Regions from separate parts of the Mesorhizobium sp. M4B.F.Ca.ET.143.01.1.1 genome, predicted to be linked through region 3. Evidence: riboswitches for the same ligand, from Rfam matches in the RefSeq annotation. Region 3 holds a riboswitch; each other region holds the start of a gene.

The links. Region 3 has a riboswitch for thiamine pyrophosphate ahead of thiC (phosphomethylpyrimidine synthase ThiC). Riboswitches for the same ligand answer to the same signal wherever they lie in the genome.
Region 1: linked by a shared signal. The riboswitch ahead of thiB (thiamine ABC transporter substrate binding subunit) and the one ahead of thiC (phosphomethylpyrimidine synthase ThiC) in region 3 are both predicted to bind thiamine pyrophosphate.
Region 2: linked by a shared signal. The riboswitch ahead of thiC (phosphomethylpyrimidine synthase ThiC) and the one ahead of thiC (phosphomethylpyrimidine synthase ThiC) in region 3 are both predicted to bind thiamine pyrophosphate.

What each region holds. Positions count from the first base shown of each region.
Region 1 covers NZ_SRSR01000005.1:324,791-332,575, forward strand. The annotation lists gene EN786_RS15195 (M48 family metalloprotease) at 1-1,391, opposite strand, end outside; gene thiQ (thiamine ABC transporter ATP-binding protein) at 1,650-2,417, opposite strand; gene thiP (thiamine/thiamine pyrophosphate ABC transporter permease) at 2,417-4,027, opposite strand; gene thiB (thiamine ABC transporter substrate binding subunit) at 4,418-5,422, opposite strand; TPP riboswitch at 5,466-5,579, opposite strand; gene EN786_RS15215 (thiamine diphosphokinase) at 5,681-6,325, shown strand; gene EN786_RS15220 (ABC-F family ATP-binding cassette domain-containing protein) at 6,327-7,785, shown strand, end outside.
Region 2 covers NZ_SRSR01000003.1:631,220-639,004, forward strand. The annotation lists gene EN786_RS10355 (NAD(P)-dependent oxidoreductase) at 1-693, shown strand, start outside; gene EN786_RS10360 (aspartate aminotransferase family protein) at 727-2,193, shown strand; gene EN786_RS10365 (DUF2029 domain-containing protein) at 2,212-3,453, shown strand; gene EN786_RS10370 (FkbM family methyltransferase) at 3,450-4,202, shown strand; TPP riboswitch at 4,298-4,414, shown strand; gene thiC (phosphomethylpyrimidine synthase ThiC) at 4,518-6,353, shown strand; gene thiO (glycine oxidase ThiO) at 6,350-7,399, shown strand; gene thiS (sulfur carrier protein ThiS) at 7,320-7,517, shown strand; gene EN786_RS10390 (thiazole synthase) at 7,520-7,785, shown strand, end outside.
Region 3 covers NZ_SRSR01000006.1:66,486-74,270, reverse strand. The annotation lists gene EN786_RS16300 (hydroxymethylpyrimidine/phosphomethylpyrimidine kinase) at 72-887, opposite strand; gene EN786_RS16295 (thiamine phosphate synthase) at 878-1,483, opposite strand; gene EN786_RS16290 (thiazole synthase) at 1,480-2,253, opposite strand; gene thiS (sulfur carrier protein ThiS) at 2,255-2,452, opposite strand; gene thiO (glycine oxidase ThiO) at 2,421-3,422, opposite strand; gene thiC (phosphomethylpyrimidine synthase ThiC) at 3,419-5,254, opposite strand; TPP riboswitch at 5,358-5,474, opposite strand; gene EN786_RS16270 (hypothetical protein) at 5,596-5,823, opposite strand; gene EN786_RS39470 (hypothetical protein) at 6,486-6,947, opposite strand.

The DNA of each region.
Region 1 (7,785 bases), on a different contig from region 3:
AGCTTGCGGTCGACGCCGACCATCTGCGCGGCGAGCGAGCCCATGGTCTGCCCGGCCTGGACTGTGACGACGCGGATATGCAGCGGCTTCAGCGCCGCCTTCTCGGCAGCGCTCAGGATGCGGAACGAGCCGCTGACCGAGCGCGCCACCGGCTCCAGCGCGGTGCTGGCCGAAGGTGCCGCCGTCAGCAGCCGGTAGACCTGGCCGCCGGCGCGGATCACAGCGATGTCGAACTGCCAGCCGTCGGCGCCGGCATGCGCCACGGCCGCCTCGTTGCCATTGATGGTTTCCTGGCGAACGCTTGACTCGTCGAGGCCGGCCACCCAGCCGCTGCGGATATAGTCGGTCAGCGCCCGCGACTTGTCGATCGAGACGCCATCGAAGCGGATCGCCATGTCGCCGGGGCCGGTTGCCGTCACCGCCGCCGCCGAATTGTCGATGACGAAGCCGTCGGGCACCGTGAACGACACGCCGAGGCCCGGATGCAGGAAGGTCTGGCCGCGCACATAGCCCTCTTCCGGCGTATCGCCGTAGAGCAGCCCGTCAATGCCGGCGAGGAAGGCGTCGCGGTCGCGCGTGCCGATGCCCGGCGGGCCGAAGTTGCGGGCAAGCCGCTGGGCAAGCTCGATGCGCTGCGGCGTGTTCGGATGCGTGGCCAGGAAGTCGAGGCTGGCATCGGTGGCGCCGCTGATCGAGCGGAAATCGGTATAGGCCGACATCGACTGCAGGAAGCGGCCGGCGGCATAGGGATCATAACCCGCCTCGCCGATCGACTTGATGCCGATGGCGTCGGCCTGCAGTTCCTGGTTGCGCGAGAACTGGGCGAGCCTCAGCTTGCCGCGGATGAGCGCCGCCTTGGCCGTCGGACTGTCGCCCAGCACGTCCGACACCACCTTGGTCGCCAAGCCTTCCTCGGCTTCGAGCTGCTGGCGCTGCAGGCCGTGATTGGCGGTGACATGGCCCATCTCGTGCGCGATGACGGCGGCGAGCTCGGACGAATCATTGGCCAGCGCCAGCAGGCCGCGGGTGACATAGAGGTAGCCGCCGGGCAGCGCGAAGGCATTGACGTTGGGCGAATTGAGGATGGTGATGCGATAGGTCTGGGTCGGATTGGCCGACACCACCGTCAGGCTGCCGACGACCTTGGCCACCATGCGCTCGAGCTTGGGATCGGAATATTCGCCGCCATAGGTGGCAAGGATGCGCGGGTGCTGCGCCTTCGCCATTTCGGCGAGCTTCGAGTTGGCTACGACATTGTCGACGGTGATCGGCTTGTCGGACGGCTGGAAACCGGATTCCTGCACATCCGGCGGCGTGAACATCTGGCAGCTGGCCAGCGCCACGGCAAGGCCGGCCAACGCGAGGAGGCGCGCCAGCGGTTTCGTCAGCACTCTATGCTTGCCGGTCGGCAGATCGGCTTCCTTTCCAAATCTTTGCGGGCAAATCACGGCCTGTGCCGGACCAGTATGGGCGGACCTAGCCATACTCCTCCAGTCAAGGCAAGCAAACGCTGCATCACCCAAACCCGGTTTGAGCGTAAATTATGTCCGCTTCCGGGCAACACGCCATGATCCGGCGGCGATGCATGCCGCCCGAAAATGCACTGTGGTTTTGAGGCAACGGCCTGCACCGAACAGAACCCGAGCGCCTCATCCGCGGTCGTCGAGGCGCGACCCTTTGGCCGCGTCCATGCCGACATAGCGCCGGAAGGCGTCCGGTCCAGAGCCGTCGAAGAAATCGGCCGCCGTCCCCGTCGCGGCGACCGTGTGGTTGTCGAGGAACACCATGTCCTGGCCGATGCGGCGCGCATCCTCGGGCTGGTGCGTGACGAACAGCACCGTCATCTGCCGTTCGGCATGGACGCTGGCGAGCAGATCGAGCATGTCGTCGCGCAGCGCCGGTCCGAGCGAAGCGAAGGGCTCGTCGAGCAAGAGCACCGGGCGGTCGCGCACCAGCACGCGGGCCAGCGCAACCCGCTGCCGCTCGCCGCCGGAAAGCTCGCGCGGCAGCCGCCTCTCCTTGCCGGCAAGGCCGACACGCGCCAGCGCCTCGGCAATCGCCGCATGGTCGGCCTCGCCGAGGCTAAGCGATGGCGAGCGGCCAAGCCCGACATTGCGCTCCACCGAAAGATGCGCGAACAGATTGTTCTCCTGGAAAACCATCGAGACCGGCCGTGCCGAAGGCGGCGCGGCGCTGACATCGCTGCCGTCGATCAGCACGCGCCCCGAACGCGGCGCCTCGAAACCGGCCACAAGGTTGAGCAGCGTCGACTTTCCCGAACCGCTCGGCCCCATGATGGCGGTGATCTTCGCGTCGGCGAACCCGACGTCGAAACGGAACGGCGCTTCGCCATAGTCGAATGACACGTCCTCCAGCCGAACCGTCGCCCCTTTCGCCTTGCTTTCGTTCGCCGGCATCATGATCTCTCCCCGCGCCCGAGCCGGTCGGCGGCAAGCACCAGCGCCAGGCAGACGAGGCCGAGCAAAAGCGCGAGGCCGGCGGCGTCGGCGGTGCGATAGCTGCCCATGCGCGCCAAGAGAAGATAGGGCAAGGTCTGCACGGAATCGCTGCCGAACAGCGCGATGACGCCGAGATCGCCGAGCGACAGCGCCATGGCGAAGGCGAAGCCGGTGGCGAGCGGCCGCCTGAGCGACGGCCAGTCGATCAGGCTGAGCCGGTTCCAGCCGAATATGCCGAGCAGCAGGCAGAGCCGCTCGTGGCGCTCGCTTGCCGCGTCATAGGCAGGGCGGATCGCGCGGATGGCGAAGGGCATCGCCATCACCGCGTTGACGGCGACGACCATCAGCGGGGCAATGGCAAAGACGTCGCTGACTGTGCGCAAGAGCAGGAACCAGCCGGCGCCGACGACGATGGGCGGCACGACGAGGACGAAGCCGGCGCCGGTATCCGCTGCATGTTCCAGCAATGTATTGCGGCCGGAACGGCGTTTCAGGGCCAGCGCCCGGCGCGCCGCGATCAGCGCCAGCGACATCGTCACCGCGAGCGACGCCGACAGGAAGGCCAGCACCACGCTGGTCAGCGTCGCCTGCCGCACCGCGCCCTCGCCGGCCAGCCGGCCGAGGTCGGCGCCGAGGCCTGCCGCGACCGTCGCCGCTATCGGGCCGGCCACGAACAGCAGGGCGAGCACGATCAGGGCCGCGTTCAGCAAGGTTTCCGCCGGGCTCGCCGAAAGGTAGCGGCGCGCCGCCACCGGCAGGTTGGCGTCGCCGGCCGTGTTGGCGCCGAGCCGCGTCAGCGCCAGCACCACGGCGAAGGTCAGCGCGATCTGCAGCAGCGTCAGCGTCACCGCCCGCGCCGGATCGAAATCGAAGCGCAGCGCCTGGTAGATGGCGACCTCCAGCGTCGTGGCGGCCGGCCCGCCGCCGAGCGTCAGCACGATGGTGAAGGAGGTGATGCACAGCATGAACACCAGCCCGGCGACGCCGGGCAGCGCCGCCCGCAGCGCCGGCCACTCGATCAGCCGGAAGGCGGGCCGGACGCCCATGCCGAGCTGGCTTGCCAACCGCCAGTGATTGGCCGGCACAGTGCCCAGCGCCTCGAGGAACAGGCGCGTGGCCAGGGGCAGGTTGAAGAAGACATGGGCGACGAGGATGCCGGACAGTCCGTAGATGCCCGGCCAATCCCGGCCGCCGAGCAGGCCGGCGAAATAGCCGGCGCTGCCATAGAGTGCCAGAATGCCGAGCGCCGCAACGATCGCCGGCAGCGCCAGCGGCAGGGCGAAGAGCTGCAGGATCAGGCCGCGCCCGCGAAATCGCGGATGCCGGGAAAGCGCGCGTGCGACGAACAACGCCGGCACGACGGAAAGCAGCGTCGACAACAGCGCCTGCCACAGCGTGAAGCGCACGACGCGCAGCAGATAGGGATCGAAGGCCGAGGCGGCGCCGGAGAAATCATGCGCGCCTTCGAGGACAAGGCCGGCAAAGGCCCCGCCGATCAGCAAGGCGATGGCGCCTAGCGCGGCGATGCCGGCGGTAATGCGGGGGTCAGAGCGAGGCGCGAGCCGCACGCTGCACCTTGGCGGAACTTAGCGAAAGCCGCGTTCCTTCGCGCCCCCCTCTGGCCTGCCGGCCATCTCCCCCGCGGAGGCTCCTTTCCTCTCCCTCCGGAGGGGGGAGAGGTGGCGCCGCGAAGCGGCGACGGAGTGGGGGAACCACCTGGAAACCGCCGCAGCGGACACAGGAAAGAGGATCGCGTGCAAGCATCGTCTTGATGCGCGCCAAGGTCGACCCCCACTCCGTCGAGCTTCGCTCGCCACCTCTCCCCCGATCGACGGGGGAGAGGAAGGATGCCAAGTCATCCGAGCCGGCGCCTGTCCTCAGCGGCAAAGGCTCCCTTCCGAAGATTGTGTGATCTCTCCCCCCTTGCGGGGGGTGGCTTGGCGCAAGCATCGAAAAACCTACTTGCTCATCGCCGCCAGCCATTCGTCCACCCAGGCCTTGCGGTTGGCGGCGACCTCTTCGGCGCTGAACAGCAAGGTCTTGGTCGGCTTGATCAGTTTGTCGAAGGCCGGATTGAGCGGCTTGTCGGTCTTGCCGGCCGGGAACATCCAGTTGGTTTCGGGGATGACATCCTGGAATTTCGGGCCGGTCATGAAGGCGATGAACTTTTCCGACAGCGGATTCTTCGCCCCTGTCGTGGTGATGCCGGCAACCTCGATCTGCAGATATTCGCCCTCCTCGAAGGACGCGGCCTGGTAGCGCTCGGTGTTTTCCGCGACCATGTGATAGGCCGGCGAGGTCGTGTAGGACAGCACCATCGGCGCTTCGCCCTTGGTGAACAGGCCGTAGGCCTCGCTCCAGCCCGGCGTCACCGTCAGCACCTTGGGCTTGAGCTTGGCCCAGGCTTCCGGCGCCTTGTCGCCATAGACCGACTTCACCCAGAGCAGCAGGCCGAGGCCGGGCGTCGAGGTGCGCGGATCCTGGATGACGATCTTGTCGGTGGCGCTGCCCTCGACCAGTTCCTTCAGGCTCTTCGGCGGGACTTTCAGCTTTTCGGTGTCGTAGACGACGGCGAAATAGCCGTAGTCGAACGGCACGAACGTGTCGTCGCTCCAGTCGCCGGGGACGTTGAGGCCCGACACGCCGCCATGCGGCGCGAACAGGCCGCTTGCCTTGGCTTCCGCTGTCAGGTTGGTGTCGAGGCCGAGCACGATGTCGGCCTTGGTCGCCGCGCCTTCCAGCTTGACGCGGTTGAGCAACGCCACACCGTCGGCGACCGAGACGAATTCGAGGTCGCAGCCGCATTCGGCCTCGAATTCCTTCTTCACCGCCGGGCCTGGCCCCCACTCGGCGGTGAAGCTTTCATAGGTGTAGACGGTGAGCTTGTCCTTCGCGGCCGCAGGGCCCGCGAGAAGCGAAACCAGGCCGGTGGCCAGAACAAGGTGGGATAAGAGCGTGCGCATCGGCGCCTCCTTCGTTGGTGTTGAAAGGAATTGAGGCGTCGGATGTTCCGAAACGTCTAATCCCTCCGCCGGTACAAACCGGATCAGGTTCAGCGGGTTGGCGATTGCCTCTCAGCCGGCCCGCGAAAACCCGCGTCCGGCACCCCGTTAGAGCGTTTCGACACATAGGCCCGGCTACGGCACCGCGCAAGCGGAAGTTTGCCGGGTTTCCCAGGCGCCGCTTCCGTTTCGCCGGCGAGGCTGATAAGGGCGACGCCCATGGGCACATTCACCATCCTGCTTGGCGGCGACCTCGTCCGCACGCCGCGGCTCGACAGCCAGCTTGCTGGCGCGCGCGTCATCGCCGCCGATGGAGGCATCGGCCATGCCCGCATGCTGGGCCTGACGCCCGAGCTCTGGGTCGGCGATTTCGATTCCGTGCCGGCGGACTTGCCGCATGATCTGGCCGCCGTGCCGCGCCAGGTGTTTCCGGCCGAGAAGGACAAGACGGACGGCGAGCTGGCGATCGCCGCGGCGCTCGAGCGCGGCGCCACCGGCCTGGTGCTGGCCGGCGCCTTCGGCGGCAAGCGCGCCGACCACGCCTTCCTGCATCTGGCCCTCGCCGTCCGCCTGGCCGAGGCCGGCATGAGCGTGCTTTTGACCAGCGGCGCGCAGGAGGGCATCCCCCTTCTGCCGGGCAAGGCCGGCTTCGACTATGCCGACGGCACGCTGTTTTCAGTGCTCGGCTTTTCCGATCTTTCCGGCCTCAGCGTCACCGGCGCCAAATGGCCGCTCGACCAGGTCGAGGTGGCGTTCGGCTCGTCGCTGACTATATCCAACGAGGTCAAGGGGCGGCTTGAGATCGCTCTCGGCCACGGCCGCGCGCTGCTGCTCGCTCACCCCTATCCTCTTCCTGAAAGCTGACATGGCCCCGCCTCTTCTCAATCTCGACGGGATAAGACTGACCTTCGGCGGCACGCCGCTGCTCGACGGGGCGGCACTCAGCGCATCCGCCGGGGACAAGATCGCGCTGGTCGGCCGCAACGGCTCCGGCAAGTCTACGCTGCTCAAAATCGCCGCCGGCATGATCGAGCCGCAGGACGGCGAGGTGTTCCGCCAGCCTTCGGCGACGGTGCGCTACCTGCCGCAAATGCCCGACATGGATGGCTTCGCCAATGTGCGCGCCTATGTCGAGGCGGGGCTCGGGCCGGCCGACGATCCCTACCGCGCCACCTATCTGATGGAGCATCTCGGCCTCACCGGCGAGGAGCGGCCGAACGACCTGTCCGGCGGCGAGGCGCGCCGCGCCGCCCTTGCCCGCGTCATGGCGCCGGAGCCCGACATTCTGCTGCTGGACGAGCCGACCAACCATCTCGACCTGTCGGTGATCGAATGGCTGGAGGAGGAGCTTGCCCGCACCTCCTCGGCGGTGATCCTGATCTCGCACGACCGCCGCTTCCTCGAGCGCGTTTCGCGCGCCACCGTCTGGCTCGACCGCGGCCAGACCAAGCGGCTGGACAAGGGCTTTGGCCATTTCGAGGAGTGGCGCGACCAGGTACTGGAAGAGGAAGAGCGCGAGCAGCACAAGCTCGGCCGCCAGATCGTGCGCGAGGAGCACTGGCTGCGCTACGGCGTGACCGCGCGGCGCAAGCGCAACATGCGACGGCTCGGCGAGTTGCAGACCATGCGCCAGCGTTTCCGCAGCCATCGCGGCGCCGAGGGCACTGCCACCCTGGTGGCCAGCGACGCCGCCGAGTCCGGCAAGCTGGTGATCGAGGCCAAGAGCATCGAAAAGAGCTTCGGCGACCTCACCGTGGTCAAGGGTTTTTCCACGCGCATCCAGCGCGGCGACCGCGTCGGCTTGGTCGGGCCGAACGGCGCCGGCAAGACGACGCTACTGAAGATGCTGACCGGCGAGCTGGCGCCGGACGCCGGCAACGTGCGGCTCGGCGTCAATCTCGAGATCGCCACGCTCGACCAGAAGCGCGAGGCCGTCGATCCGCAGGAGACGCTGGCGCATTACCTCACCGACGGGCGCGGCGAGAACCTTCTCGTCAATGGCGAGCAGCGCCATGTCGTCTCCTACATGAAGGACTTCCTGTTCAAGCCGGAGCAGGCGCGCACGCCGGTGCGCGAGCTTTCGGGCGGCGAGCGGGCGCGCCTGCTGCTCGCCCGCGTGCTGGCCAGGCCGGCCAACCTGCTGGTGCTCGACGAACCGACCAACGACCTCGACATGGAGACGCTGGAGTTGCTGCAGGAACTGGTGGCCGGCTTCGCCGGCACCGTCATCCTGGTCAGCCACGATCGCGATTTCCTCGACCGCACCGTCACCAGCGTGATCGCACCGGATGGCGGCGGCCGTTGGATCGAATATGCCGGCGGCT
Region 2 (7,785 bases), on a different contig from region 3:
GCCGGCGCCTCGAAGCTCGTCCACTACACGACCGACATGATCTACGGGCACACGGTGACGATGCCGATGACCGAGGAGCATCCGGTCGCGCCGCTCGGCGAGTACGGCCTGTCGAAGTTGAGGACCGAGGAGCTGGCTGCCGAATGGCGCAAGCGCGGCATGTCAATCTCGCTGTTCAGGCCGCGCCTGATCATCGGTCCCGGCCGCCTCGGCATTTTGGAGAAACTGTTCAAGCTGATCGACTGGAATTTGCCCGTGCCTATGATCGGCTCGGGCAAGAATCCCTACCAGTTCATCTCTGTTTTCGACTGCGCGGAAGCTGCCCGCGCGGCCTGGAAGGCCGGCGTGCCGAACGAGGCCTATAATCTCGGCTCCCTCAACCCGCCGCCGGTGAAGAAGCTGCTTGGCGACCTGATCCGGCATGCCGGTTCGAAATCGGTCCTGATCCCGACACCGGGCTGGGCGGTCAAGCGCACGCTCGACCTGCTCGACCTCATGAACATGCCGATCATGGATCCGGAGCAGTATCTGATCGCCGACGAGGAGTGCGTGCTCGACGTGTCCAAGGCCGAGCGCCAGCTCGGCTGGGTGCCGCAATATCGCGACGAGGACATGCTGATCGCCGCCTACAGCGAGTACCGCGCCAAGAAGGACGGCCACGCCGTCGCCACCAAACACGTTCCTGCCGAATAAAGGCGACGAAGGGGAGATTTTCAGATGACCGTCATGGCCAAGCCGGAACACACGAGCACGCGCACGCTGGTCGAGGCGCCGGCGCTGTCGCCCGCCACCATCGCCAAGCCCGAGCTGATGAGCGTCGAGCAGGCCAAGGCGATGGACGTCGCCCGCATCACCGACCTGTTCAAGGCCCATCTCAATCCGGGCCAGCTGCATTTCATGAAGCTGCTCGGCTTCCACAAGGTCAAGATCGAGCGCGCCGAGGGCATGTTCTACATCGACCAGAACGGCCGCAAGATCCTCGACTTCTTCGGCGGCTTCGGCTCGCTGGCCTTCGGCCACAACCACCCGCGCATCCTCGAAGCACGCAAGAAATTCCAGGAGGAGAAGAGGCAGGAAATCGCCATCGCTTTCATGTCGCAATATGCAGCGGCGCTTGCGCACAACATCGCCAAGTGCTCGCCCGGCGACCTCGACATGGTGTTCCTCGGCTCGTCCGGTTCGGAAGCCATGGAAGCGGCTGTGAAGCTTGCCGAGCGCGCCGCCGGCCCGAAGCGGCCGAAGGTCGTCTATGCGGAGAATTCATTCCACGGCAAGACCAAGGGCGTGCTGGCGATCACCGACGGTTCGCTCTACCGCGCCGACTTCAAGGTGGCGGACAATGTCGTGCGGGTGCCCTTCGCCGACATCGATGCGGTCGAGCGCCTGTTCAGGAGCGATCCCGAGATCGGCGTCATCGTGCTCGAAACCATCCAGGGCGGCGGCGGCATCATCCAGGCGCCTGCCGAATACTGGCAGAAGCTGCGCGCGCTTTGCGACCAGTACGGCGTGCTGTGGGTCGCCGACGAGGTGCAGTGCGGCTATGGCCGTTCCGGCCGCTTCTACGCTTTCGAGCACTACGGTGTCGTGCCGGATGTGACGGCGCTGGCGAAATCGCTCGGCGCCGGCAAGGCGGCGGTCGGCGCCATGATCGCCAGGCGCGACGTATACATGAAGGCCTATGGCACGCCGAAGACGGCGATGATCCATGCCATGGCGACTTTCGGCGGCATGGGCGAAGCCTGCGTCACCGCGATCGAGGGGCTCAACGTGCTCTACGACGAAGGCCTGATCGACAATGCGGCCGCGACGGGCGACTACCTTCTGCAGCGGCTGCAGGCGCTCAAGGAGAAGTATCCGAAGATCATCAAGGACGTGCGCGGCAGGGGTTTTATGATCGGGCTCGAGTTCCACGATTTCTCGCAGACCTTGCCGATGGTGCTGAGGCCAATCGTCAGCGTGCTCGACGACAAGCTGAAGGGCTCGCTGTCCGGCTTCGTCGGCTCGCTGTTGTTGCGCGACTACGACGTGCTCGTGGCCTTCACCGAATACAATCGCAACGTCATCCGGCTGGAGCCGCCGCTGATCTGCCAGCGCGAGCATGTCGACCGCTTCGTCGATGCCTTCGACAACCTTCTGTCGCGCGGCATCGTGGCGATCGTGAAGGATTTCGTCAAAAGCCAGGTCGGCAAGTAGAGGGCGCTGAGCAGAACGATGCTGACCAGGCCGCCGACTGTCCCGACCAATCCGCTCGACCGGTTCGCCGGGGCTGGTCTCGCCTGGGGCGAGGGGACCTATGCGCGGCTGGCGGCACCCATCGGCGCGGCGGCTTTCTCGCTCTACATCCTTTTGACGGCGGCAACGGCCTGGATCATGCCCGACGCCAACTGGGATATGCTGCCCTATCTGGCGGTCGCCGAGGAAGGCACCTATCCCGATCCGCAGGTCCTGCACGACTATGCCTACAGCACGGTTAAGGCGGGCGTCTCGGCCGCCGACTACAAGACGCTGACCGACGATGGCGGCGGCTACCGCAGCCATATGGCGGAAAATGCCGCCGACTTCCATTCGCTGCTCGGCATGTACCGGATCAAGTTCCTCTATGCCGAGATCCTGTCCGGCCTCAGCCATGTCGTGTCGCCGGTCGAGGCTATGCGGCTGGTCTCCGTGGTCTCGGTGCTGCTGTTCGGCGGCATCACGCTCATCTGGCTGCGTTCGGAAGGCGCGCTGGCCTTGGCTCCGATAGTCGGCGCGGTGCTGATCATGGCCGATTTCGGCGACGCGGCGCGCGCGTCGACGCCGGACCTGATGTGCTCCGCACTGTTCCTCGGCGGCCTGTTCGCCTATGTGCGCAAACGCGAGGCGGCGACCGCGATCCTGCTGTTCCTCGCCTTCATGGCGCGGCCGGACAACATCGTCTTCCTGGCCATCTTCGCCATGCTGCTCATCATCTTCCGGCAAAGGGCCTGGGGCGCGCTGGCGGGCTTTGCCGCCTCCTTCATTGCCTATTTCGCCATTTCGCACTGGGCCCAGCACCCTGGCTGGTGGCCGCATCTGTGGTTCTCCACGATCGAGCAGCACTACAATATGGACGGCTTCGAGCCGCCATTCTCGCTCGCGGCCTACCTCAAGGCCTTCGCCGCCTCGCTGCTGCGTGCGATCAACGCCAACAGTTGGGTGGGCGTCTCGGTGCTAGCGCTGGCCGGATGGTACGCGCTTGGCCGCGCCGGTTTCCGCCTCGATCGTCGCGCCGGTATCCTGCTTGCGGCGCTGGTGCTCGGCGTTCTGGCCAAGTTCACGGTGTTCCCGATCCACGACACACGCATCTATTTCCCCAACCTGCTGCCGCCCTTCCTGCTGCTTGCTTGCCCGCTGATGGCGCTATGGGCCTCGGCCGGCCAGCGTCGCGTCGCGCCGCACGTCGTTGGCGGAGACAAGCCCGGAGACCCGCAATGAGTTCCGCTTCCAACCTGGCGCGCATCGCGCTCTCGTTCGGCCTTCCGGCCGGGCTGCTCGATCGCGGGCCGGCGCTGCGCGGCACGAAATTCCTCGCCCGGGCGGCGCTGAAGGCACGCTTCGGCGGCAGGCCGTTCCAGATGGTCAATGTCGGCGCCTGCGACGGCGCGCTGTTCGACGACGTGACGCCCTGGCTGCACCGCATTGCGCGGGCGCGGGCGATGCTGGTCGAACCGATCCCCTACAATCAGAAGCGCCTGCGCGCCAACTATCCCGATACCGGGCGCTTCATCATCGAGCCTGTGGCGGTGACGCGGACCAGGGGGACGATCACCGTTCATACATTTGACGCCGCCGCGCTCGAAGACGGCACGCTGCCGATCGAGTTCATCGGCTGCTCGTCGGTAACCGACACCAATCTGATGTCGGGCAAGAACGCCTGGGGCGAGGCGGACGCCAACTTCAACAAGTTCGCGCCGCACCTCAAGGACATCGAGGTGCCGTCGGAGACACTGCAGACGCTGCTCGACCGCAACGGCATTGCCTATATCGACGCCTTCCTCGTCGATTGCGAGGGCGCCGACTGGATGGTGTTCGAGCAGCTCGACCTCAAGCGCTACCGTCCCGGCATGATCAAGATCGAAGTCGGCGCGCTGCCGGCGGCCGAGATCGGCCAGGTGGTGGTCAAGCTGAAGACCGCTGGCTACCAGGTCGGCTTCCAGGCCGAGGACGTCTGGGCTTTCGCCTGAGTTTCGCCGACCTCCCGTCCACAAGGGCAAGTCTCTCCCGCCGCCGCGCCGGCCGAACACGGCTTGACAAAGCGGCGCCGGCCCGTCCAACCTGAGGCAATCACCAGGGGAGTCCCGGCAAGGGGCTGAGATACTGCTGGCTTTCGCGGCGCAGTGACCCGTTGAACCTGATCCAGTTCATACTGGCGTAGGGACGGTGCAAGCGCTTTGCGGGAGTCTATGCCCGAGGTCCTGTTTCGGCAGGGCGACCAAAGCGTCTTTTCATCCTTCCGGCACAGAACTGGGTCTCCAATGCATGAGCAAAGGAGCCTCAAGATGAATGCCCTTACCCCCACCGTGTCGATGGGGCCGTTGCCCGCCTCGCGCAAGATCCACAAGCAAGGCAGCCTCCACCCCCAGATCAAAGTGCCGATGCGCGAGATCTCTGTCCATCCGACGGCCGGCGAGCCGCCCGTTACCGTTTACGATCCATCCGGCGCCTATACCGACCCGGCTGTCGAAACCAACATCGAAAAGGGCCTTGCCCGGCTTCGCCACGAATGGGTTACAGCACGCGGCGATGTCGAAGCCTATGACGGCCGCCATGTACGGCCGGAAGACAACGGGTTCGCGACAGGCGAGCGCCTGACGCCGGAATTTCCGATCCGCAATCGCCCGCTGCGGGCGAAAGCCGGCAAGGCGGTGACCCAGCTTGCCTATGCGCGCGCCGGCATCATCACGCCCGAGATGGAGTTCGTCGCGATCCGCGAGAATCTGGGCCGCGAGGCCCTGCGCGGCAAGCTCGAGCGCGACGGAGAAGCCTTCGGCGCGGCAATCCCCGACTTCGTGACGCCGGAATTCGTGCGCGACGAGGTGGCGCGCGGACGGGCGATCATTCCCGCCAACATCAATCATCCCGAGAGCGAGCCGATGATCATCGGGCGCAATTTCCTGGTCAAGATCAACGCCAATATCGGCAACTCCGCCGTCACCTCGTCGATGGCCGAAGAGGTCGAGAAGATGGTGTGGGCGATCCGCTGGGGCGCCGACACGGTGATGGACCTGTCGACGGGCCGCAACATCCACAACATTCGCGAATGGATCGTGCGCAATGCGCCTGTGCCGATCGGCACGGTGCCGCTTTACCAGGCGCTGGAAAAGGTGGGCGGCATCGCCGAGGACCTGACCTGGGAGGTGTACCGCGACACGCTGATCGAGCAGGCCGAGCAGGGCGTAGACTATTTCACCATCCACGCCGGCGTGCGGCTGCACTATATCCCGCTGACCGTCGACCGGGTGACCGGGATCGTCTCGCGCGGTGGCTCGATCATGGCCAAATGGTGCCTGCACCATCACCGGGAGAGCTTCCTCTACGAACACTTCGCCGAGATCTGCCACATCTGCCGTGCCTACGACGTGTCGTTCTCACTAGGCGACGGCCTTCGTCCGGGCTCGATCGCCGACGCCAACGACGCCGCGCAGTTCGCCGAGCTGGAAACGCTAGGCGAACTGACTCAGATCGCCTGGGCCAAGGACTGCCAGGTGATGATCGAGGGGCCCGGTCATGTGCCGATGCACAAGATCAAGCAGAACATGGACAAGCAGCTCGCCGTCTGCGGCGAGGCGCCGTTCTATACGCTGGGGCCGCTCACCACGGACATCGCGCCGGGCTACGATCACATCACCTCCGGCATAGGTGCTGCCATGATCGGCTGGTTCGGCACGGCAATGCTCTGCTACGTCACGCCGAAGGAGCATCTCGGCCTGCCCGACCGTAATGACGTCAAGACCGGCGTGATCACCTATAAGATCGCCGCACACGCCGCGGATCTCGCCAAGGGCCACCCTGCGGCGAAGGTCAGGGACGATGCTCTTTCCCGCGCGCGGTTCGAGTTCCGCTGGGAAGACCAGTTCAACCTGTCGCTCGACCCCGAAACGGCGCGCTCGTTCCACGACGAGACCTTGCCCAAGGAGGCGCACAAGCTGGCGCATTTCTGCTCGATGTGCGGGCCGAAATTCTGCTCCATGCGCATTTCCCACGACATCCGGGCCGAGGCACAGAAAGAAGGCATGGCGGCGATGGCGCTGAAATACCGTGAGGGCGGCGATCTCTATGTGCCGGCGGACGAGATCGGCGCACCGCTCATACCACAGGGGCGTGAGCCGTCATGAAGGTGCTGGTCAATGGGGCCGGCGTCGCCGGCCTCACCGCCGCCTTCGAGCTCGCCATCCGCGGCGCGACTGTGACGGTTGCGGAGACAAGGCCCGGCCTTGGCGGCAATGCGTCGTGGTTCGCCGGCGGCATGCTGGCGCCCTGGTGCGAGCGTGAAAGCGCCGAGCAGCCGGTGCTCGATCTCGGACGCGACGCCGCCGACTGGTGGGATGCGGCGACGCCCGGCCAGGTGACGCGGGCCGGAACGCTGGTCGTGGCCGCGCCGCGCGATGCGGGCGAGCTCGACCGCTTCGCCAGCCGCACGACGGGTCACCGGCGTGTCGATGAAGACCAAGTCGCGCGCCTCGAGCCCGACCTTGCCGGCCGCTTCCGTCGTGGGCTGCTCTTCCCCGACGAGGCCCACCTCGACCCGCGCCAGGCGATGGCGAAACTTCATGACCGGCTCGCGGCCATGGGCGCCGCATTCCACTTCGGCGCCGATATCAGGCAGGTGTGCGGTTTCGATCGCCGGATCGACTGCACGGGAATGGCCGCTGTCGACGACAGGCTGCGCGGCGTGCGCGGCGAGATGCTGATCCTGCGTGCGCCCGACGTCTCGCTGTCGCGGCCGGTCCGGCTGCTTCATCCGCGCTTTCCGCTCTACATCGTGCCGCGCGCCGACCACCGTTTCATGATCGGTGCGACGATGATCGAAAGCCAGTCCGGGGGATCGATCACGGCCCGTTCGATCATGGAGTTGCTCAGCGCTGCCTGCGCGCTCCATCCGGCCTTTGGCGAGGCGGAGGTCCTTGAGACCGGCGTCGGCGTTCGCCCGGCCTTTCCAGACAACCTGCCGCGCGTCGAAACCAGCGGCGACACCGTCAGGATCAACGGCCTCTATCGTCATGGCTTTCTTCTGGCGCCTGCCATGGCACGGCAAGCAGCCGAAATTGTCTTCAGGCAGCACGAACCTGTGGAGTCTACACATGAAACTGATCGTGAACGGCGAAGCGCTCGAGATCACGGCGACAACCCTGGCGGCGCTGCTTGCGGCGCTCGACTATGAGGGCGATTGGCTGGCAACGGCCGTCAACAGCGACCTCGTGCACAAAGCCCATCGGGCGGAATTCCATTTGAGCGACGGCGACCGGATCGAAATCCTCTCGCCCATGCAGGGAGGCTAGCGATGCTGGAGCTTTTCGGGACGACGCTTCCCTCTCGTCTGCTTCTCGGAACGGCGCAATATCCGTCGCCAGCCATCCTTGCCGATGCGGTTACGGCGTCGGGCACATCGGTGCTGACCGTCTCCTTGCGGCGGGAGATGGCGGGCGGCAAAGCCGGCGAGAAATTCTGGGCGCTGATCAGCACGCTTGGCACGAAAATCCTGCCCAACACCGCCGGCTGCCATTCCGTCAAGGAAGCGGTCACGACCGCGAAGATGGCACGCGAAGT
Region 3 (7,785 bases):
TAATTGGCAGTGAGAAACTCAACGCGTTGTGAGGATGGCATAGAGAAGCAGTAGCCCCTTCTCTAGTCTCGCTACGGGAAAAATTCTGGAAAATGGGTCTGCTTGGCTGGACGCAGAACGCTGTGGTTATTCAGCCGGCATTTCTGAAGCCTCTCCAAGACAAACAGCTTGCCTTCGCGCACGCTGTCTTCGAGCGGCTTCGGCTTCGCCAGATGCGCCGCAATCGCGCTGGCCAGCATGCAACCTGTCCCGCGCATCGATGTGGCAAGGCGCGGTGCATCGAAGCGGATGGGTTCGTGCCCGGAGCGTAACAGAATATCGGTCGACCGGGTTCCCGACGCATGCCCACCCTTGATCAGCAGGGCTTGAGGGCCGGCGGCCAGCAGTCTTTTTCCTTGTTGGAGCGCTCCGTCCTCATCCACTGCCAGTTCGGAGCCACTAAGGAGCGCCAGTTCAGGGAGGTTGGGCGTGACAATGCAGCAAAGCGGCATAAGATCGCGCTTCATGGCAGCGATAGCGCCTGCTTGCAGAAGTGCGCGGCCTGAGGTGGAGGCCAGCACAGGGTCGAGTACTGCGGGGACATGCGGAAATTTGCGCAGCACTGCGGCAACGGCAACAATGATCTTGGCAGTCGCCAGCATGCCGATCTTGATTGTGGCCACGTCGTTGGCCTGCAGCGCGGCGCACATCTGATTGGCCACCAGGCTAGGTGGCGAATAATAGATTTCGATCACGGCGTCATGCGTTTGCACCGTTAGCGCTGTGACGGCGAGACAGGTGCGCACGCCAATGGCAGAGATCGTCTCGATATCGCGTGCAATTCCAGCACCGCCACTGGAGTCCGATCCACCGACGACAAGCACATGTGGTTCTCGCCTCAGCGCCATTGGTCCGTCTTTTCGATCCATTCTCGCGTGCGCGCCTCGGGGTCGTCGTTGAGCGTGATGTCGGTCACCACCGCCGCGCTGTCCGCGCCAGCCGCAAAGACACCGTCGAGCCGCTCAGGGTTGAGGCCACCAATGGCGACCAATTGAAACGGCGCGACCTGGCGCTTCCATTCGCTGATCCGTTCGACCCCTTGCGGCGCCCATTTCATCTTCTTCAGGATGGTCGGATAGATGGGTCCAAGCGCTATGTAGTCAGGCTCGGCGGCCATCGCCGTTTCCAGCTCCTGATGATCATGTGTGCTCAGTCCGAGCCTTACGCCGGCTGCCCGTATCGCCAAGAGGTCAGCGGTCTGCAAATCCTCCTGGCCGAGATGTATGAAGTCGCAGCCTTCCTCGATTGCCAGGCGCCAGTGGTCGTTGACGATGAGTTGGCACTGGTATCGAGCACACAAGGCCTTCGCGGTGCGGATCTCCGCGCGCAACCCAGCCTCATCCACGGTCTTGATGCGCAGTTGCAGAAGCCGGACTCCGAGTGGGACCAGCCGTTCGATCCAGGCAGCGCTGTCGACGATCAGATAAAAGGGATCGAGCTTCATGAAAAAACGGCCCTGCCGACCATCGGTGTCGATGGCACGGCGACGTCGCGCGGTTCGAGCATTCCCGAACTGAACGCCTCACGACCGGCGTCGACCGCCTTACCGAAAGCACGCGCCATGCCGACCGGATATGCCGCCTTGGCGACCGCTGTGTTCAGGAGCACGGCGTCAAAGCCGAGTTCCATGACGGTGGCCGCGTGCGACGGCCGTCCGAGCCCCGCATCCACAATCAGCGGGACGCCAGGGAAATATCCGCGCATCGAGCGCAGCGCCGTCATGTTGACCGGTCCCAAGGCGGAACCGATCGGTGCGCACCACGGCATCAGGACCTTGCAGCCCGTTTCCAGCAGCCGCTCGGCGACAACGAGATCGTCGGTGGTATAGGGGAATACCGCAAAGCCGTCCTCGCACAGGATGCGGGCGGCTTCAACCAGACCGAACACATCCGGCTGTAGCGTGTCGTGATTGCCGATCACTTCGAGCTTGATCCAGTTGGTGCCGAAGACCTCGCGCGCCATTTTCGCGGTGGTGACGGCTTCCTTGACGGAGAGGCAGCCGGCGGTATTGGGCAGGATTCTGGCGCCCAGCGAGCGGATCAACGACCAGAATTGTTCGCCGGCTCTACCGCCCGCCATCTCACGCCGCAACGAGACGGTCACCACCGACGTGCCCGACGCCTTGACTGCATCGGCAAGGATGGCCGGCGAAGGATATTGAGCGGTGCCGAGAAGCAGGCGCGACGAAAGCTCGGTTCCATAAAGCTCCAACATGCTAGCCGCCCTGCATGGGCGAGAGGATTTCGATCCGGTCGCCGTCGCTCAACTGGAACTCCGTGCGGTTGGCTTTGTGCACGAGGTCGCCGTTGACGGCGGTGGCGAGCCAATCGCCCTCATAGTCGAGCGCGGCAAGCAACTCGGCCAGCGTGGTGGCGGCAATCTCACGCGCCTCGCCGTTGACCATCAGTTTCATGAGCATGCTCCTTGGTTCTGTCTTGACTGAAAACCAGGCCGGCAGCCTGGCGCGCCATGGCGGGGGCGAGGAGAAAACCGTGACGATAAAGACCGTTGATCGCGATGATCTCACCGTCTGTTTCGACGCGTGGCAAATTGTCGGGAAATGCCGGACGGACACCCACACCGGTTTCAACGATCTCGGCCTCACCAAAGGCCGGATGGAGGGCATGGGCGGCGCCCAGCAGCTCCATCATGGAACGCGCCGTCACCGGTCCGGCGCTCTGGCTTTCAATCATCGTCGCTCCGATCATGAAACGGTGATCGGTGCGCGGCACGGCATAAAGCGGAAAGCGTGGATGAAGCAAACGGACCGGCCGCGACAGCGAGACATCAGGCGTGCGAAGGATCAGCATTTCGCCGCGAACACCGCGCAGCCTGTCATCGGCCGCTGCCATTCCCATGCAGTCTATCTGACGGGCGAAACCCGAAACAGGCCGGGCGTCGCAGCCGAAGTGGAATTTGACACCCATGGTCGCAAGGTTGTCATGAAGTGCCGCCATCGCCTGGCGTGGGTCGAGGTGAGCCTCGTTGGGGAAGAGCAATCCACGCCGGAAGCGGCCGGCGAGGTCGGGTTCCAGGAGCGCAATTTCGTTTTCATCGACGCGCCTATGCCCTGACGTGCGACTGGCGAACCGGTCAAGCTCACCGGCATCACGCGGCGCGGCCACGACCAATGTCCCGGCCCGTGTCACCTGACCCGACAGCACCGCATCCCACCAGTCGGCAGCGTCGCGTCCGAGATCCAGCACCGGCTGCTCCGCGCTTTCGCGCTCGCACCATGGCGCCAGCATGCCGCCGGCGAACCACGACGCGTTGCCGCCAAGGCCATGCCGCATCTCGGCGACTGTGACCGTCGCGCCGCGGGCGGCGAGTTCGAAAGCGACGGTGAGGCCGGCAACGCCGGCCCCTTTGACGAGCACCCTCATGATGGTTTGGGAGCCTCCGGCACGACCGGTACGCCAGTCTCGTCCGCCGGCATGTAGAGATCGCCGCCCTCCCGGTATTTTGCCGCCATTGCCGCCATGCCTTCCTTCTGAGCCTCGGCACGGATGTCGTGGGAAATGCGCATGGAGCAGAATTTCGGCCCGCACATCGAACAGAAATGTGCCAGCTTGTGCGCCTCCTTGGGCAAGGTCTGGTCGTGGAAGGACCGTGCGGTTTCGGGGTCGAGCGACAGGTTGAACTGGTCCTCCCAGCGGAACTCGAAGCGCGCGCGCGAAAGGGCATCATCCCTGGTTTTCGCTGCCGGATGGCCCTTCGCCAGATCGGCTGCATGGGCGGCTATCTTGTAAGTGATCACCCCAATCTTGACGTCGTTGCGGTCGGGAAGGCCGAGATGCTCTTTCGGCGTGACGTAGCAAAGCATTGCGGTGCCGAACCAGCCTATCATGGCGGCACCTATCCCTGAGGTGATGTGGTCATAGCCCGGCGCGATGTCGGTCGTCAGCGGCCCCAACGTGTAGAACGGCGCCTCACCGCACACTGCGAGCTGCTTGTCCATGTTCTGCCTGATCTTGTGCATGGGGACATGGCCCGGGCCTTCGATCATCACCTGGCAGTCCTTTGCCCAGGCAATCTTGGTGAGTTCTCCAAGTGTTTCCAGTTCGGCGAATTGCGCCGCGTCGTTCGCATCGGCGATTGAACCGGGACGAAGGCCGTCGCCGAGCGAGAAGGAAACGTCATAGGCTCTGGCGATGTCGCAGATCTCCTCGAAATGCTCGTAGAGGAAGCTCTCCCGGTGATGGTGCAGGCACCATTTGGCCATGATCGAGCCGCCGCGCGAGACGATGCCCGTGACCCGGTCGACGGTCAGCGGTATGTAGTGCAGCCGCACGCCGGCGTGGATGGTGAAATAGTCGACGCCTTGCTCGGCCTGCTCGATCAGCGTGTCGCGATAGACCTCCCAGTTGAGGTCCTCGGCGATGCCGCCGACCTTTTCGAGCGCCTGATAGAGCGGCACCGTGCCGATCGGCACCGGTGCATTGCGCACGATCCAGTCGCGGATGTTGTGGATGTTGCGGCCGGTCGACAGGTCCATCACCGTATCGGCGCCCCAGCGGATCGCCCACACCATCTTTTCGACCTCTTCGGCCATCGACGATGTGACAGCCGAGTTACCGATGTTGGCGTTGATCTTCACCAGGAAATTTCGCCCGATGATCATCGGTTCGCTCTCGGGATGATTGATGTTGGCGGGAATGATTGCGCGTCCGCGCGCCACCTCGTCGCGCACGAATTCGGGTGTGACGAAATCTGGGATCGCCGCGCCGAAGGCTTCGCCGTCGCGTTGCAGCTTGCCGCGCATCACCTCGCGGCCGAGATTCTCGCGGATGGCTACGAACTCCATTTCTGGCGTGATGATGCCGGCGCGCGCATAGGCAAGTTGGGTCACCGCCTTGCCCTGCTTGGCCTTGAGCGGCCGATTGCGTATCGGAAATTCCGGTGTCAGGCGCTCGCCGGTGGCGAATCCATTGTCTTCCGGCCGGACGTGGCGGCCGTCATAGGCTTCGACATCGCAACGCGCCGTGACCCATTCGTGGCGAAGCCGGGCAAGGCCTTTTTCGATGCTGGTTTGGACTGATGGATCGGTGTAGGGGCCGGACGGATCGTAGACGGTGACGGGCGGTTCGCCGGCCGTCGGATGGACGGAAATCTCGCGCATCGGCACCCTGATCTGCGGGTAGAGGACGCCGGGCTTGTGGATTTTCCGCGAGGCGGGCAGTGGTCCCGTCGACACGGCGGGGGTGAGGGCATTCATCGTGAGGCTCCTTTGCTCATGCATTGGAGACCCAGTTCTGTGCCGGAAGGATGAAAAGACGCTTCTGTAGACCTGCTGCAGCAGGACCTCGGGCGTAAACTCCCGCAAAGCGCTTGCACCGTCCCTACGCCAGTATGAACTGGATCAGGTTCAACGGGTCACTGCGCCGCGAAAGCCAGCAGTATCTCAGCCCCTTACCGGGACTCCCCTGGTGAATGCCTCAAGTTGAATGGGCCGGTGCTGCTTTGTCAAGCGCCTTCGGGCGCCTTCGGGCGCCTTCGGCCGGTGGCGACGTCCGGCGGCCGGCCGAGCGGAGAGCTCGCGCATGCATCGGGGACAAGTCACGCCCCGTAGACCAGGGCTGGAATGGCCAAAGTCTCATTCGCTTCGTGAAGGATGGAAAAACTGTATCGGCCATGTGCGTCGAGATCGACCGAGTAGCTCAGGCGGTCACGGATGTGGTTATCCTGGTCGAAGGCGACGATTTGCGGCTTCAGCGAGGTGATTTGCACCACGTCCAGGTAGATGGAGTTGCAGATATGATCTGGTCGTCGGGCTGGCAGGTGCAAGCGGCCGCTCTATTCAGGATGCGGCATCGGCGGCGTTCCCGATACCAATGATATCTTGCGGGCAACTTATGCAATCACCGGCTTCGTAAAACCCGACGGCGGCGGCCGTGTCCTGGCGCTGAGGATGTGCCGCTGTTCCAGCAGAGAAATCGCGTGGGCGCGGAGTTTTCGCTCTGCGAGGAAGAGTTGACGCAATCGTTTAGCTTGCTTGCAGTTCGTAGAGACCCGCCTTTGAAAGCAACTAAGCTATTGCATTGATATGTTGGTGCGCGATCGATCGCTACATAGCCGGCCGCCATTATCCGAGTATTGATCCGCCGGTGTTCGTGTTGCCGTATATGGCAATCCCTGCGAGATCGTCGCGGCCGGATCGGCCGCACCCTCTAGTCATAAAAGGGGAAGCGACCGAGAATTCCGCTGCCGAAAACTTCTCTGGCTTGGCTATGCATGCGGTAGATGAGATCGCCGCCTACCGCGACCTGGTCGAGGAAGGCATCGACGCCCAGTTCGGACAGCCTGGTTATCGCAATGCGTTAGCGGCTCAGACTTGCGGTCTCGAGAGCGGCCTTTGGGGGTCACCTCTTTTTTGTTTCAGAGGTTGGAAGACGGCTGCTCGTTACCCAATAGAAATGGCGACTACGGAACGCGATCGATCGCGGCCATCAGGAAACACCTGTCTTCGGCTCAACCTCGACATGGCGTCCGATCGACCGCAGATATACAGCTATCTCGTCCATGAGATGATCGCGTTCGCCGTAGATCTCAGCAATCCTGCGCAGCTGTGGCTCGACGGACCTCCGTTGCGCCGGCGTCAAATCAGCATCGCCAAAGACATATCCCAAGTTGCCAATCGCGCAAATGTTGCAGCCGGCCTCCACAACTGCTTGCACGAATGCCGGAATGTCTTTTTCTTGCATAGTCTTCATGTCGAACCTCTCGTGAATGGCGTGCTTGCGCGCCCATGCTGCCTTTTCAGCGTGTCCTCTGGGCGGCGCAAGCCTTGAGCGTAATTGTGCCGGGCAACCTCGACTATCCCGTCTGCCACGCTCTTTAGAGTCGGTGGGGTCTGGTGATTGCAGGCTGGGCCACTCAAAAGCCTGCAAGAAGAAAGTCATGGCGACCATTGCTCAAGATCGCGAGGGTGCGTGCAAGACCTTCCGTTGGCAGTCATGCACGCTCACCCAGCAACTGGGTATTGAGCAACTGGGTCTCACGTCGCGGGTCTCGTGTGCTTCACAGCCGAAAATAAGGTACCACCGTGGCTATTCTCAAGTGCAGGCTACCTCTTCAGGACACGGCGGAGTGCCTTCCGACGCACCCCTGGTGCAACGTGCGACCTAACGAGACACATCTCGTTCGCGTTCCCTCGACCTTTCTTCGTATTGCTGCTTGCCCTGCGATTTCAGGCCCTCTGCTAGCTTCTCGGCCGCTCTTTGGCCTGCAATGTCACTATTCAAGATCATATCCGACATCCCTGGATGGTCATAACCGTAATGCGCATGCAGTTTCCCTCACGAGCAGCGCCTATCCGTCGATTAGTTCGTCTTCCGGAACCCGAAGCCCTTTTTATCCGGCGTACCTATCCACCATTCAACCGGTATACCTTTCCCAACTTTGGCGGACCATTTACCTCAGGCATGATCATCTCGCGTGACATTTTTTTTTGGCGCCATCATCGCACGTGGCATTTTCTAAAAACCAAGACGTGTCAATTTGTAAAATCAAGGATGCGGCCGCGCCCGTTGCGAGGATTTGCAGGTAGCTCTTCAGCCCCAACACGATGTGTGAGGCGGCGGTGGAAAAGGCAACCGACGGCGTCGACGCGTCCTTTGATGATCGCAAGCGATATGCTTCGTCGCGAGCCCAGATTGCGGTCTCGGGCACAAGGCGAGATCACAGTTCTGCGATCTGTGGTAACGCGAGCCCGCAAAGCGCCGCTGCGGCCACCGCTTTTGGAATCTG